3 regions of the Duganella caerulea genome follow, and region 3 is predicted to be linked to each of the others. Evidence: riboswitches for the same ligand, from Rfam matches in the RefSeq annotation. Region 3 holds a riboswitch; each other region holds the start of a gene.
The links. Region 3 has a riboswitch for cobalamin ahead of ACUJB0_RS31410 (TonB-dependent receptor domain-containing protein). Riboswitches for the same ligand answer to the same signal wherever they lie in the genome.
Positions count from the first base shown of each region.

Region 1: linked by a shared signal. The riboswitch ahead of ACUJB0_RS17950 (energy-coupling factor ABC transporter permease) and the one ahead of ACUJB0_RS31410 (TonB-dependent receptor domain-containing protein) in region 3 are both predicted to bind cobalamin.
Region 2: linked by a shared signal. The riboswitch ahead of ACUJB0_RS05650 (TonB-dependent receptor) and the one ahead of ACUJB0_RS31410 (TonB-dependent receptor domain-containing protein) in region 3 are both predicted to bind cobalamin.

Region 1 covers NZ_BPWJ01000005.1:486,264-490,543, forward strand. The annotation lists gene lnt (apolipoprotein N-acyltransferase) at 1-231, opposite strand, end outside; gene ACUJB0_RS17940 (hypothetical protein) at 237-911, opposite strand; gene ACUJB0_RS17945 (SGNH/GDSL hydrolase family protein) at 932-2,026, opposite strand; cobalamin riboswitch at 2,330-2,537, shown strand; gene ACUJB0_RS17950 (energy-coupling factor ABC transporter permease) at 2,656-3,339, shown strand; gene ACUJB0_RS17955 (energy-coupling factor ABC transporter substrate-binding protein) at 3,336-3,677, shown strand; gene cbiQ (cobalt ECF transporter T component CbiQ) at 3,667-4,280, shown strand, end outside.
Region 2 covers NZ_BPWJ01000002.1:189,124-193,403, forward strand. The annotation lists gene ACUJB0_RS05640 (heavy metal translocating P-type ATPase) at 1-1,932, shown strand, start outside; gene cueR (Cu(I)-responsive transcriptional regulator) at 1,929-2,315, shown strand; cobalamin riboswitch at 2,317-2,536, shown strand; gene ACUJB0_RS05650 (TonB-dependent receptor) at 2,707-4,280, shown strand, end outside.
Region 3 covers NZ_BPWJ01000023.1:1,435-5,714, reverse strand. The annotation lists gene ACUJB0_RS31415 (FecCD family ABC transporter permease) at 1-521, opposite strand, end outside; gene ACUJB0_RS31410 (TonB-dependent receptor domain-containing protein) at 596-2,455, opposite strand; cobalamin riboswitch at 2,590-2,822, opposite strand; gene ACUJB0_RS31405 (histidine phosphatase family protein) at 2,841-3,407, opposite strand; gene ACUJB0_RS31400 (adenosylcobinamide-GDP ribazoletransferase) at 3,412-4,194, opposite strand; gene cobT (nicotinate-nucleotide--dimethylbenzimidazole phosphoribosyltransferase) at 4,201-4,280, opposite strand, start outside.

The DNA of each region.
Region 1 (4,280 bases), on a different contig from region 3:
GGTGCCGAACCAGGCAAAGACGGCCGCCGTGAAGGCCAGCGACATCAGGTAGGCCCAGCCCAGCGTGGCGGCCAGCGAGCGGCTCGCGTTCAGCGTGCACAGCCAAGGCGCCAGCATCACGAAGCCCAGCAGCCAGCCAGGGCCGCCGCGCGCGTACAGAGCCGACAGGACGGCGCTCGCCAGGATGCCGGCCGCCATGCGCGCCGTGGAGGAATTCAATAGTTGTCGCATGCGGATCAGCGGCCGGGTGCGGCCGGTTCGATGGGAGGAGGAACGACGATGCGCCGGATCGGCAGTCCGGGCGGCGCCAGCTCGGGCGGCACCACGCGGTCCTTGGGCATCGCGATTGGATTGTGGGCGGCGTCGTACAGTTGGAAATCGGGCGCGAACATCAGGATCGCTTCGATGCGCTGGCCGTCGTCAGTGGCCTGGTGGTGGCGCACGTAGCCGGGCGGCAGCTCGAAGTCCTCGGGCACCGCCAGCCCGACCTTGGGCGGACGCGTGCCCGGCGGCGGAAACGCGCCCAGGCCGCTGTATATGCCGCGTTCATGCAGGCGCTCGATCACTTCGGGCATGGTGGGATTGGCGCCCCGTGGCACATAGCTTTTCAGGTCGCGCGTCGGGTCGGCGTCGCCTTCCGGCGGGCGCTGAGGATTTTCAGACGCGACCGGCGGCGTGGCCGGCGCGGGCGCGGGCGCGGGCGGCGACCCTGCGGCCGGCGCCGCGCTGGCCGCAACCGGAGCCTGCGCGCCACCGGCGGCGATGCCGGGATCCGGCGTGGTGACCAGATACACCAGCACGCCGCAACCGATCACAGCCAGCACGAGCGCCACGGCCAGAAAGCCGGCGCGCGGACGCCAGGCGCCCGGTTTCTCGCTGCCGGCCTCGGGCCGCTCGGGAGGCTTGTCCAAGGGATCAGCTCACCCACGCATCAGGGCGTGGCGACGTTGTAGGTCGACACCGCCCAGCCCATCCGCTCGTGACCGTACTGGTTCCAGATCGGATTCTTGCCGGCCGAGAAGGACGTGTAGCGCGGCGCGCCCGAGCCGGAGCTGCCGCCGAACAGGCCGGCCGTGACGGTGCTGCCGGAATAGGTCGGGTGAGTATCGTCGGACTGGATGTAGTCGTAGCTGCTGCCGGACGATACGAAGTGCGCATTGGCGTCGCGCAGCGTCGAGCGCAGCGTGGTCGTGATGCGCGTGACATAGCTGGACTGGCTCTCGCCGGCGACGTAGCGCAGCGCGTCGGAGTCGATCTTGCCGTCGCCGTTGCTGTCGTAGTCCGCACCCATGTACTGCGCGAAGTTGTCGGCGCAGGCGAAGCCCTTCTGCCGCGCCAGGTCGCACATCGAGAAGTTGATCCTGGCCAGCGACGGCAGGAACTTGTCCTGCATGTTCACGGTCTTGCCGGTGGACGCATCCTTGCACGAGCTCTGCACGTTGTCGGCGTCGTAGCCGGGGTAATGCAGGTTCGACACCAGCTTGAGCTTGACGCCGGAATAGGCGTTGGCGTTGATGTAGTTCATCGCCGCCTCGACGTAGGTCTTGCAGCTGCTTTCGGCCGCGGTCAGCACGCTGTCGTCGCAGGTGCCGGTCTGGCTCTTGAAGGCGGTGCGCGCCTGCAGGCCGTCATTGCCGCACATCTCGAAGGCCACCACGCGGGTGTTACTCGCTTGCATATACGAACGCTCGGCCACGATCTTGTTGTTGTACACATCCGAAGCCACCGCGCCGGACTTGGTGCGGCGCACGCTCTCGATGTCGGCGTTCCACAGCGCGGACAGGTATTCCGCGTCCACCGTCGGCGCCGAGTACTTGGCGGCGCTGGTGACGGAGCCGTTGTAGCCGGCGAAGATCGAATCGCCGTAGGCCACCACGCGGTAGACGGTGGAGGTGCCGGCCCGGTCGATGGTCCAGGAAACGTTCTGGTTCAGGGTGCTGGCCGCCGCGTGGTCCGCGACAGCGAGCAGGAACAGCGAGGACAACAGCGTAGGCAACGACTTCTTGTGAAAGCGGGTGTACGACATGGGGTGTCTCCGATCAGGAATGTGCGAGATGGCGTATTGTTGTTTGTTCTCCTGTTGCGACGGACGGCAACCTCGCGCGCGAGCCATCACGTCGCGGCGGCCTGGTTGCCATCGTCCATTTCAACTGCGTGATATCGCCTGCCGACGCAATGTTAGCAAACAACTCATACTACCCCGGGACCGCCCCGTGCACGCCACAGCCCGCCAACTGTCTCGCAAGACCAAGCGAATGTCTCCACAGGACCGCCCGCCTGTCGCGCCGCGATCACAGCGTCCGGTGTTGGCACATTGCGCAACGTTAGTGTAAGATCAATGCTTGGGTGCGAGCGTCTCCTTGGAGCGCTCGTTAAACGGGAAACCGGTGAAGCCGCTGAAACACGCGGCCATTCCGGTGCAGCCCCCGCTGCTGTAAGCCAGACGACTCCGTCATCACGTCACTGCATTAAACCGCGGGAAGACACGGAGAAGGACGAAGGCGAGCCAGAATACCGGCCCAAAAAAAATCAGCATCATCTCCGCGGGGTGACGGGAATTCGCTATCGATTGTTTGCGCACGTCCCGTGCCGCCCGTCGACCGTCTTTCATCTCCCGCATGGTGTCCGTAAAAACCATTCGACGGGAGGTTTCGAATGCATATCATGGAAGGCTTTTTGCCTCCGGCGCACGCGCTCGGCTGGGCAGCCGTTTCCTTGCCTTTTCTGGCCTGGGGTTTGCGCTCCATCGGCCGCGACCTGCAATCGCATCCCGAGCGGCGCATGCTGCTCGGCGTGGCGGCGGCGTTCGCGTTCCTGTTGTCCGCCTTGAAGCTGCCGTCGGTGACGGGCAGTTGTTCGCATCCGACCGGCGTGGGCCTGGGCGCCGCCCTGTTCGGCCCCGCCGCGATGGTACCGGTGGGCTTCGTGGTGCTGGTGTTCCAGGCGCTGCTGATGGCGCACGGCGGCCTGACGACGCTGGGCGCGAACGTGTTCTCGATGGCGATTGTCGGGCCGTTCGTATCGTACGGCGTGCTGCGCGCGGCGTCGGCACTGGGCTTCTCGCGTTCGCCGGCGGTGTTCCTCGCCGCGTGCCTGGGCGATCTGGCGACCTATGTCACCACCTCGATCCAACTGGCGCTGGCCTTCCCCGCCGCCGTCGGCGGCTTTAGCGTTTCGTTCTTCAAGTTCGCCGGCATCTTCGCGCTGACGCAGGTGCCGATCGCCATCAGCGAGGGCCTGCTTACGCTACTCGTGGTGAACGCGATGGTCCGCTTCAACGCGCACGAGCTGCGCGCCTTGCCCGTGATGACGCTCGGTGCGCGCAAGGATGGCGCATGAGGGCCCGGACCTGGCTGGTCTGCCTGGCGCTGGTGCTGTTGACGGTGCTGCCTTTGTGGCTGGCGACCGCGCCGCCGGCGGCGCCCGGCGGCGAGGCGCCGGCCATCTTCACCGGCGCGGACAATCGCGCGCAGCAGGCCATAGTCGCCATCGCTCCCGGTTACAAGCCGTGGTTCACACCCGTGTTCGAGCCGGCCAGCGATGAAATCGCGTCGCTGCTGTTCGCGCTGCAGGCGGCCATCGGCGCCGGCGTGATCGGCTACTGGCTCGGCATGTCCGTGGCCCGCGAACGCGCGCGCCGCGAGGCCGCTTCCGCGCAGGACCGCCGTGCTGATTGAGTCGACCGCGTACGCCAACCGCTGGCGCGATGTGGCGCCGTCGGCCAAGGCGCTGTTCGCGCTGGCCGGCGTGGTCGCGGCCTGGTTGGCCCGCAGTCCCTACGCGCTGGCCGCGCTGACGTCGGTGCTCGTGCTGGCCGCCCTGGTCGGCGCGCGCGTCCCGCTGCGCGCCTACGCCGCCACCGTGCTGCCGCCGCTCGGCTTCCTGCTGATCTCCTGCGCGGCCATGCTGTTCGGCCCGGACGCGCAGGGCGACTGGCGCTGGTCCGGCGCCATGCTGCCTGTCGTCGTCCACACGGCATTGCGTTCGCTGGCTATGCTGGCCGCGCTGTCAGGGCTGGTGCTCAGCACACCGATGCCCGGCCTGCTCGCGCTCATGCGCCGCCTGCGCATGCCGGAGCTCCTGCTCGACATGATGGTGCTTTGCTATCGCATGCTGTTCGTGCTGCGCCAAGCGTGGGACGAAGGCGTGACCGCGCAAAGCGCGCGGCTCGGCTATCGCGGCTGGCGCCAGGCCTGGCGCTCGACCGGCCTGTTGGCCGGGCAGATGGCGGTGCAAGTGTGGCAACGCGCCGCCGCGCTGCAAATGGCGGCAGACGCGCG
Region 2 (4,280 bases), on a different contig from region 3:
CTGGCGACGCCGGTGCAGTTCTGGCTCGGCGCGCGCTTCTATCGCGCCGGCTGGCTGGCGCTGCGCGCCCGCAGCGGCAATATGGACCTGCTGGTGGCGCTGGGCACCAGCGCCGCGTATGGCCTGAGCGTGTATCAATTGTTTGCGTCGGCGTCCGCCATGCCGCATCTGTATTTCGAAGCGTCGGCCGTGGTGATCACGCTGATCTTGCTGGGCAAATGGCTGGAGGCGCGGGCCAAGCGCCAGACCACGTCGGCCATCCGCGCCTTGCAGGTGCTGCGGCCCGAGTCCGCGCGCGTGCGGCGCGGCGAGCAGGATGTCGAAGTGCCGATCGCAGATGTGCGGCCGGGGGAGTTGGTGGTGGTGCGTCCCGGCGAGCGCGTGGCGGCGGACGGCGAGGTGGTGGAGGGCGCCAGTCATGTCGACGAGGCGCTCATCACCGGCGAAAGCCTGCCCGTGGCGCGCCATGCCGGCGACCGTGTGACCGGTGGCGCCATCAACGGCGAGGGCCTGCTGCTGGTGCGGGTGACGGCGGTGGGCGCGGAGAGCACGCTGGCGCGCATCATCCGGCTGGTGGAGGACGCGCAGGCGGCCAAGGCGCCGGTGCAGCATCTGGTGGACCGCGTCAGTGCGGTGTTCGTGCCGGTGGTGCTGGTGCTGGCGGCGCTGACCTTTGTGGCCTGGTGGCTGGCGACCGGCGACGCTGAGCGGGCCATCATCAACGCGGTGGCGGTGATGGTGATCGCCTGCCCGTGCGCGCTGGGCCTGGCGACACCGGCCGCCATCATGGCCGGCACCGGCGTGGCGGCGCGCTACGGAATACTGATCAAGGACGCGGAGGCGCTGGAGCTGGCGCACCGCATCACGACCGTGGCGTTCGACAAGACCGGCACGCTCACCGAAGGCAAGCCATCGCTGGCGGCGTTGGAGCCGGTTGGCATAACTGAAGAACGCCTGCTGCAACTGGCCGCCGCCATCCAGCGCGGCAGCGAGCACGCCTTGGCCCGCGCCGTGACCGACGCTGCCGCCGCACGCGCCATCGCGCCAGCCGTCGCCGCCGCACGTGCCGCCACGCCAGCCGCCCCCGGTGCCGCCGCAGCGCCCGAGGCCACGCATGCCGGCGCAGGCGAAGGCGCCATCGCCGCCATGCCGACCGCCGCCAACGTCACCGCCTTGCCCGGCCGCGGCGTCGCCGCCACCGTCGACGGCACGCGCCTGATCCTGGGCAGCACGCGGCTGATGCAGGAGGAGGGCGTCGCGCTGGATGCGTTGAGCGCCCGCGCCACCGCGCTGGAACAACAGGGCCTGACGATCTCCTGGCTGGCCGCCTCGAACGCGCCGCAGGCCGCGCAGCTACTCGGCCTGCTGGCCTTCGGCGACCGCGTCAAACCGCAAGCCCGCGCCGCGCTGCAAGCCCTGCGCGCCCTGCACATCCAGACCATCCTGCTCACCGGCGACAACCAGGGCAGCGCCGACGCCGTCGGCAAGGAACTGGGCATCGACCGCATCGTAGCCAACATGCTCCCCGCCGATAAAGCCAGCACCGTGGCCGGCCTGAAGACCGGCGACGCCTGCATCGCTATGGTCGGCGACGGCATCAACGACGCGCCCGCGCTGGCCGCCGCCGATGTCGGCATCGCCATGTCCAGCGGCACCGACGTCGCCATGCACGCCGCCGGCATCACGCTGATGCGCGGCGATCCCGCGCTGGTGGCCGCCGCCATCTCGATCTCGCGCCGCAGCTACAGCAAGATACGACAGAACCTGTTCTGGGCCTTCATCTACAACCTGGTGGGCATCCCGCTGGCCGCCTTCGGCCTGCTCAACCCCATGGTTGCCGGCGCCGCGATGGCGCTCAGCTCCGTCAGCGTGATCAGCAACGCCCTGCTGCTGCGCCGCTGGAAGCCCGACCACCTGAAAGGACAAGCATGAACATCGGACAAGCCGCAGCGGCCAGCGGCGTATCGACCAAGATGATCCGCTACTACGAAAGCATCGCCCTGATCCCGCCGGGGCGGCGCAGCGACGCCGGCTACCGCATCTACGGCGAGAACGACCTGCACGCGCTGCGCTTCGTCAAGCGCGGACGCTCGCTGGGCTTCTCGCTCGACCAGATCCGCGACCTGCTGTCGCTGTGGCAGAACAAGGAGCGCGCCAGCGCCGACGTCAAGACCATCGCCATGGGCCACGTGGCGGAACTGAACCAGCGCATCGCCGAACTGACCGAAATGCGCGACACCCTGCAGACGCTGGCCAGCTGCTGCCACGGCGATCATCGTCCCGATTGCCCCATTCTCCAATCGCTGGCCGATTAACGTATAATCGGCCCGTTTTGGTGCTCGCGCGTCTGTCCAGACGCGCAGTTAAACGGGAAACATGGAGCTGGCCACGCCAGCCAACATGTGCTGCCCCCGCAACGGTAAACAAGCGTCGTCGTTGACGACAAATCCGCCTCTTCAGACCACTGTGCAGCCGCATGGGAAGGTCAGGCGGTGTCGCTTGCCAGCCCGGATACCGGCCAGACAGGTGGAAATGCCCAGGCATTTCTGTTCAATCCGCTCACGGGGAGGTGAGGGGATTGCATCTGTTTCGATCTACATCTATGCATCTATTTTGCTCGCCACGGCTTTGCCGTCTGGCGGCCGTGCCTTGCGCACGCGCCGTTCGCTCACCCCTGTGCTCCGACTGTTCATTGAAGGAGCATCCATGATTTTGCTTTCGATAGCCGCGCTGGCGGCGACGGTTCCGGTAACGACCAACGGCGAACCTGTGATGGAGGCGGTGGAGGTGCGCGGCCACTATGACAACGGCGTCGGTACGACCAGCGCCGCCAGCCAGGGTTCGGTGACGGCGGCGCTGATCGCCAACCGTCCGGCGCTGCGGCCCGGCGAGCTGCTGGAGTTCGTGCCCGGCGTGATCGTCACGCAGCACAGCGGCGACGGCAAGGCCAACCAGTACTTCCTGCGCGGCTTCAACCTCGATCACGGCACCGACTTCGCCACCTTCGTCGACGGCATGCCGGTCAACATGCGCGCCCACGCGCACGGCCAGGGCTACACCGATCTGAATTTCCTGATGCCGGAGCTGGTCGACCGCATCAACTACAAAAAAGGCCCGTACTACGCGGACGAAGGCGACTTCGCCTCGGCCGGCGCGGCGCACATGGGATTGGCGAACAAGCTGAAAGAGAACACCGCCAGCATCACGGTCGGCGAGCACCAGTACTACCGCGCCAACCTGACCGGATCGACGCCGCTGGGCGAGGGCAACCTGGTCTACGGCGCGGAGCTGGGCCACAACAACGGCCCGTGGGTCAGCCCGGAGGCCTTCCACAAAAGCTTGGGCGTGCTGCGCTACAGCCAGGGCGGCAGCGACAACCAGTTCAGCGTGACCGGCATGGCCTACAAGGGCGGCTGGTACGCCAGCAACCAGATCCCGCTGCGCGCGGTGCAAAGCGGCGAGATCGGTTCGTACGGCGCGATCGACACCAGCGACGGCGGCATCACCTCGCGTTATAGCCTGTCCGCCACGTTGCGCCGCCGCGGCAGCGACACGCTGTTGCAGGCCAACGCCTACCTCGTGCAATCGAGCCTGGACCTGTACAACGACTTCACCTACTTCCTCGACGATCCGGTCAACGGCGACCAGTCGCGCCAGACCGAGAAGCGCCGCATGACGGGCTTCGACGTGGCGCAGACGTGGTTCGGCAAGTGGGGCGGGCTGGAAGTGAACAACAAGGTCGGCCTGCAGGGACGTTACGACTACATGTCGCCGCTGGCGCTGTACAGCACCGTCAAGCGCCGGATCACCGGCGTCATCACGGAGTCGAAGGTCAAGGAAGCCAATGCGGCGGTCTATTTCGAGAACACGGTGCAGTGGCGCGAGTGGCTGCGCACCACGGCCGGTTTGCGCCATGACCGCTACCACTTCGATGTGAGCAGCAATATCGCCGAGAACACGGGCAAGGTCAGCGACGGCATGACGTCGCCGAAGCTGGCGGTGGTGCTGGGGCCTTGGGCGAAGACGGAGTTCTTCATCAACTACGGCGAGGGCTTCCACAGCAACGACGCGCGCGGCACCACAGTACACCTGACGCCGAAAGAGCGCGAGCCTATCGATCCGGTCACGCCGCTGGTCAAGACGCGCGGCGCGGAACTGGGCGTGCGCACCGAGTTCGTGCCGGGCCTGCAAAGTTCGATGGCCTTGTGGAAGCTGCGCTCGGCCTCCGAGCTGGTGTTCTCCGGCGACGCGGGCGATACGGCGGCAAGCCGTGGCAGCTA
Region 3 (4,280 bases):
AGCGCCATGCAGGCGGAGGACAGTATCACGCCGGTCAACAGCAGTAGCGCGGTGCCGCCTTCGCCCGCCGTGCCGCCGCGCAGGTCGCGCCGGGCCAGCAGGTACAACATCATCGCGATGGCGACTGCGCCGCCGAAGGCCGAGGCGTCGACCATCCAGATGGCGCAGCCGAACAGCATCGCGGCCAGGGCGCCGACGGATGCACCGGCGGAAATGCCCAGCACATAAGGGTCGGCCAGCGGATTGCGCAGCAGCGCCTGCATCATCACGCCTGTCAGCGATAGCGCCGCGCCGGTGACGAAGGCGGTCAGCGCGCGGCCTACGCGAAGGTTGAGCAGGGTGGATGCCAGGGTGTTGGTCTGGCCGTGCAGCAGGTCATTGACCGCTGCGGGGATATCGGAAAGGGGAATCGAGACCGAACCGGTCATGCCCGAAAAAATCAGGCTGGCAAACGCGAACAGCACCAGCACGGTCAGGGTGACGGTGGCGCGTTGTCGCAGATTGCGGGAGAAAGAATGCATGCACTGCTTTCAAAAAGAGACTGCCGGGCGCTCGGCGGATGCGCTTCCCGCCCGGCAGATTACACCATTACTGCTTACTTGTAGCCGTAGCGGATGCCGGCAAACAGCTTGGACATCGGCGTGGTGTAGTTGCGCGCCAGATCGTACTGCTTGTCGCCGATATTGTTCCAGCGGACCAGCGCAGACCAGTCGCGGTTGAAGTGGTAGGTCGCGTACAGATTAACCAGGCCATAGCCGCCCATGCGGACGGTGTTGGCGGTGTCTTCGTAGCGGTCGCCGGACAGTTCGATCTCCACACCGGCCTTCAGGGCGCCGGCGCTGTAGTCGGCCATCAGGTTGCCGTGCTTTTTGGCGCGGCGCTGCAAGCGCTTGCCGCTGGTTTCGTCCTTTGGATCCTGCAGGTCGATGTTGGCGGACAGGTTGAAGCGGCCCAGCTGCTGGCTGGCGGCCATGGTCAGGCCTTCGAGCAGCGCGTGGTTAACGTTGTAGGCGCAGCCGTAGGAATAATCGCCGGCGTATGGGCATGGCGTCGTGTTCACCAGGAGGTCGGTCAGGCGGTTGTGGTAGTAGCTTGCGCTCAGCGCGGTGGAGCCGTTGTCGTAGCGCAGGCCGATTTCGGCGTTCTTGCCCTGCTCCGGTTTGTTGTTGGGGTTCCCATAGCTTGGGTAGTACAGTTCATTGAAGGTCGGTGCGCGGAAGCTGGTGCCGTAGCTGGCGGTGGCGCGCAACGCCTGCGTGAAGGTGTAGCCGTAGCCGATGGAGCCAGTGTTCTTCCCACCGTAGACCGATTTGTCGCGGCGCACGCTGGCGTTGAACAGGTTATCGCCACGGCGGGCGTTGTACGAAGCCGCCAGGGAGTTGGTGGTGCGCCGCGAAGCGTCCAGCGTGAAGCCGCTGGTCTGCACTTCTTCCTTGCGGTGGTCGTACAGCAGTTGCAGCACGTCGGCGCCGATCTGCACATCATTCTGCCAGGTGAAGTCCGTTTGCTTGGTGTTGGCCTGCGAATAGCCGAACGCGGAGGCGCTGCTGTAATTGGCGCCATCGTCCTTGGCCTGCGAGTACTGCACCAGGCTTTGCCAGGTCGGCAGGATCTGGTTCTTGCTGTAGACGGAGGCATTTTCGAGCTTCGCGTGCGAGCGCACATCGTAGGACGACGGGCCGTTGTCATACTGCGAATCGAGTTTGCTATGCAGGAGCATCGCGCCTACTTCGTGGCCTTCGGCCAGGCGCAGGCTGAATTGCGCCGCCGCGCTTTCGCGGTCGTAGCCATCCTTGTCGGCGTTGTAGGACTTGCCGATGGTTGGGCGGGTGGCCGAGAAACCGTCCGACTTTTCCTTGCCGGCGCTGATTGCGTAGCTGATGCTGTGTTCACCGCCGGTGGCGCCGGAGACCGAAACATCGCCCTCGCGGGTGTTGTCGGTGCCATAGCCAGCGAAGGCGGTGAATTCCGGTGCGCCCTTGCCCTTCTTGGTGAAGATCTGGATCACGCCGCCGATGGCGTCGGCGCCGTACAGGGAGCTCAGTGGGCCGTAGACGATTTCGATATGGTCGATGGAGGTCAGCGGCAGCGCGCTCCAGTTGGCGGCGCCGGTGGTCGACGAGCCGATACGCACACCGTCGACCAGGACCACGTTCTGGTTGCTGTTGGCGCCGCGGATAAACACGGTGGAGTTGGTGCCTGGGCCGCCGGTGCGGGCGATCTCGATGCCGCGCTGGCGTTGCAGCAGGTCGACAATGGAACCGGCGCCGGATTCGGCGATCTGCTCGGCGCTGATGGTGACGCTATCGCTGATAACGTCGGCCACTGGCTGGGGGCTGCGGGTGGCGGTGACCAGCACGGTGCCGGCGATTGGTTCTGCGTGAGCGTAGGAGGCGGCCATTGCCAGTGCCAGCGACGTCAGGGCCGCCGGACGGGAGATATGAAGATTCATCATGTAGTTTTTCTGTTAATAGCAACCGGCCGACGTCCCCGTGGGCCAGATTGAACAGAAGCGGAGAACCGGACGATGCATGCAGCGGAGCGCCGATACCAATGCCGGCTCCTTCCGTTCGCGCACATCCCGTTCGCTCACTTCCACCTGATTTGGCCGGTATCCGGGCTGGCAAGTTAGACCTTCTCACCTTCCCATGCGGAGCACAGTGGTTTGTCGGAGGAGGGCTGTCGCGCATGCGCTGCGACACTTGCTTACCGTTGCGGGGGCAGCACACGTGGGCCTTGGTCGAGTGGACCAGAAGCTTCGTGTTTCCCGTTTAACTGCGCATCTGGACAGACGCGCGGGCACCAAAACCCCGCCATTATACGGGTTTGCGCTCCAGAGGTCATTGGCTGGAGGTTTGGCTTTGCAGGATCAACGTGGCGCCGTAGCCGATTTGATGCGGATGCCGGGCCGCCTGCAGCGCCATACCGGCGGGCGCCAGGCCGGTGTGGCATGCGGACAGCAAGCGCATCGCGCCGGCATGGCAGATGATGATGGCGTCGCGCTGCTGGCGCTGGAGGTCAGCATAGAAAGCGGCGATGCGGCCGGCCATCTGCAGCACGCTCTCGCCGCCGCCGGGGCGGTAGTTGACCAGATCCGCGGCCCACGCGTCGATGTCGGCGCGCGGGATGTCGTCCCAGGCGCGCATTTCCCATTCGCCGAAGTCGATTTCGGCGATGCGGGCGTCCAGCAGTGGGGCGGGGGATTGCAGCAGCGGCGCCAGCTCCGCTGCGAGCCTGGTGCAGCGTTGCAGTGGGCTGCTATAGACAGGCAGGCCGTGGGGCAGCGCGGCCGACAGTGCCGCCAGCGTTCGTGCCAGCTGATCCTCTGATACGGCGAGGTCGCTGCGGCCGTAGCAAACGCCGGTGGCAACCAGCGGCTGCGGATGGCGGACCAGTATCAGGCGCATGGCGTTACCAAGGCAGTGCGCCGTGGCGCATGCTGGCCAACACGCACAGGTAGAACGCGACTTCGCTGAGCTGTTGTACGGCGCCGAGGCAGTCGCCCGTGTAGCCCGCGATGCGGCGGACGAACTTGCGGGCCAGCCAGGCGGTGGCGATGGCGCCGGCGGCGATGCCAGCTGCCAGTGCGCTCCATGTGATCCATCCGCAGGCGATCATCGCGAACGCTGGAATGGCGGCGGAGGCGGTCGCCAGTGAAAATTCGGCGCCGCTCATTTTTTGCGCCAGCGGCTTAGCCTTGCCTTCCGCGCGCGCGTAGTCGAGTCGCCAGATCAGCGAGGTCGCCATCAGGCGCGATAGCGGATGGGCGACAAACAACGCGGCGATGGCCGTTAGTGGGGGCAGCATCGACAGCGTCGTGCACTTGGTCGCGAGCAGGCAGATGATGCCGATAGCACCGTATGCGCCAATGCGCGAATCCTTCATGATCTCCAGCACGCGCTCCGGCGTCATGCCGCCGCCGAAGCCGTCGCACATATCGGCGAAGCCGTCTTCGTGGAAAGCGCCGGTGGCGTAGATGCCGGCGGCGGTTGACAGCAGTACAGCGACCGGCGCTGGGAGGATCCACGCCGCCAGCGCGTACACGCCGGCGGTGATAGCCGCCACCACCACGCCGACCAGCGGGAAATAGCGCGACGCCTGATTCAGCCAGGCGGGATCGAAGCCCACCCAGCCGGGAATCGGCAGGCGGGTAAAGAACTGCAGCGCGGTGAAGAACAGGCGTAGCTGATGCACGGCGCGTTACTTGGACTTCTCGCCGACCTGGGCCGATTCGAATGTGGCCATCTGGTTCAGGAAGTTGACCGACGCATGCAGCAGCG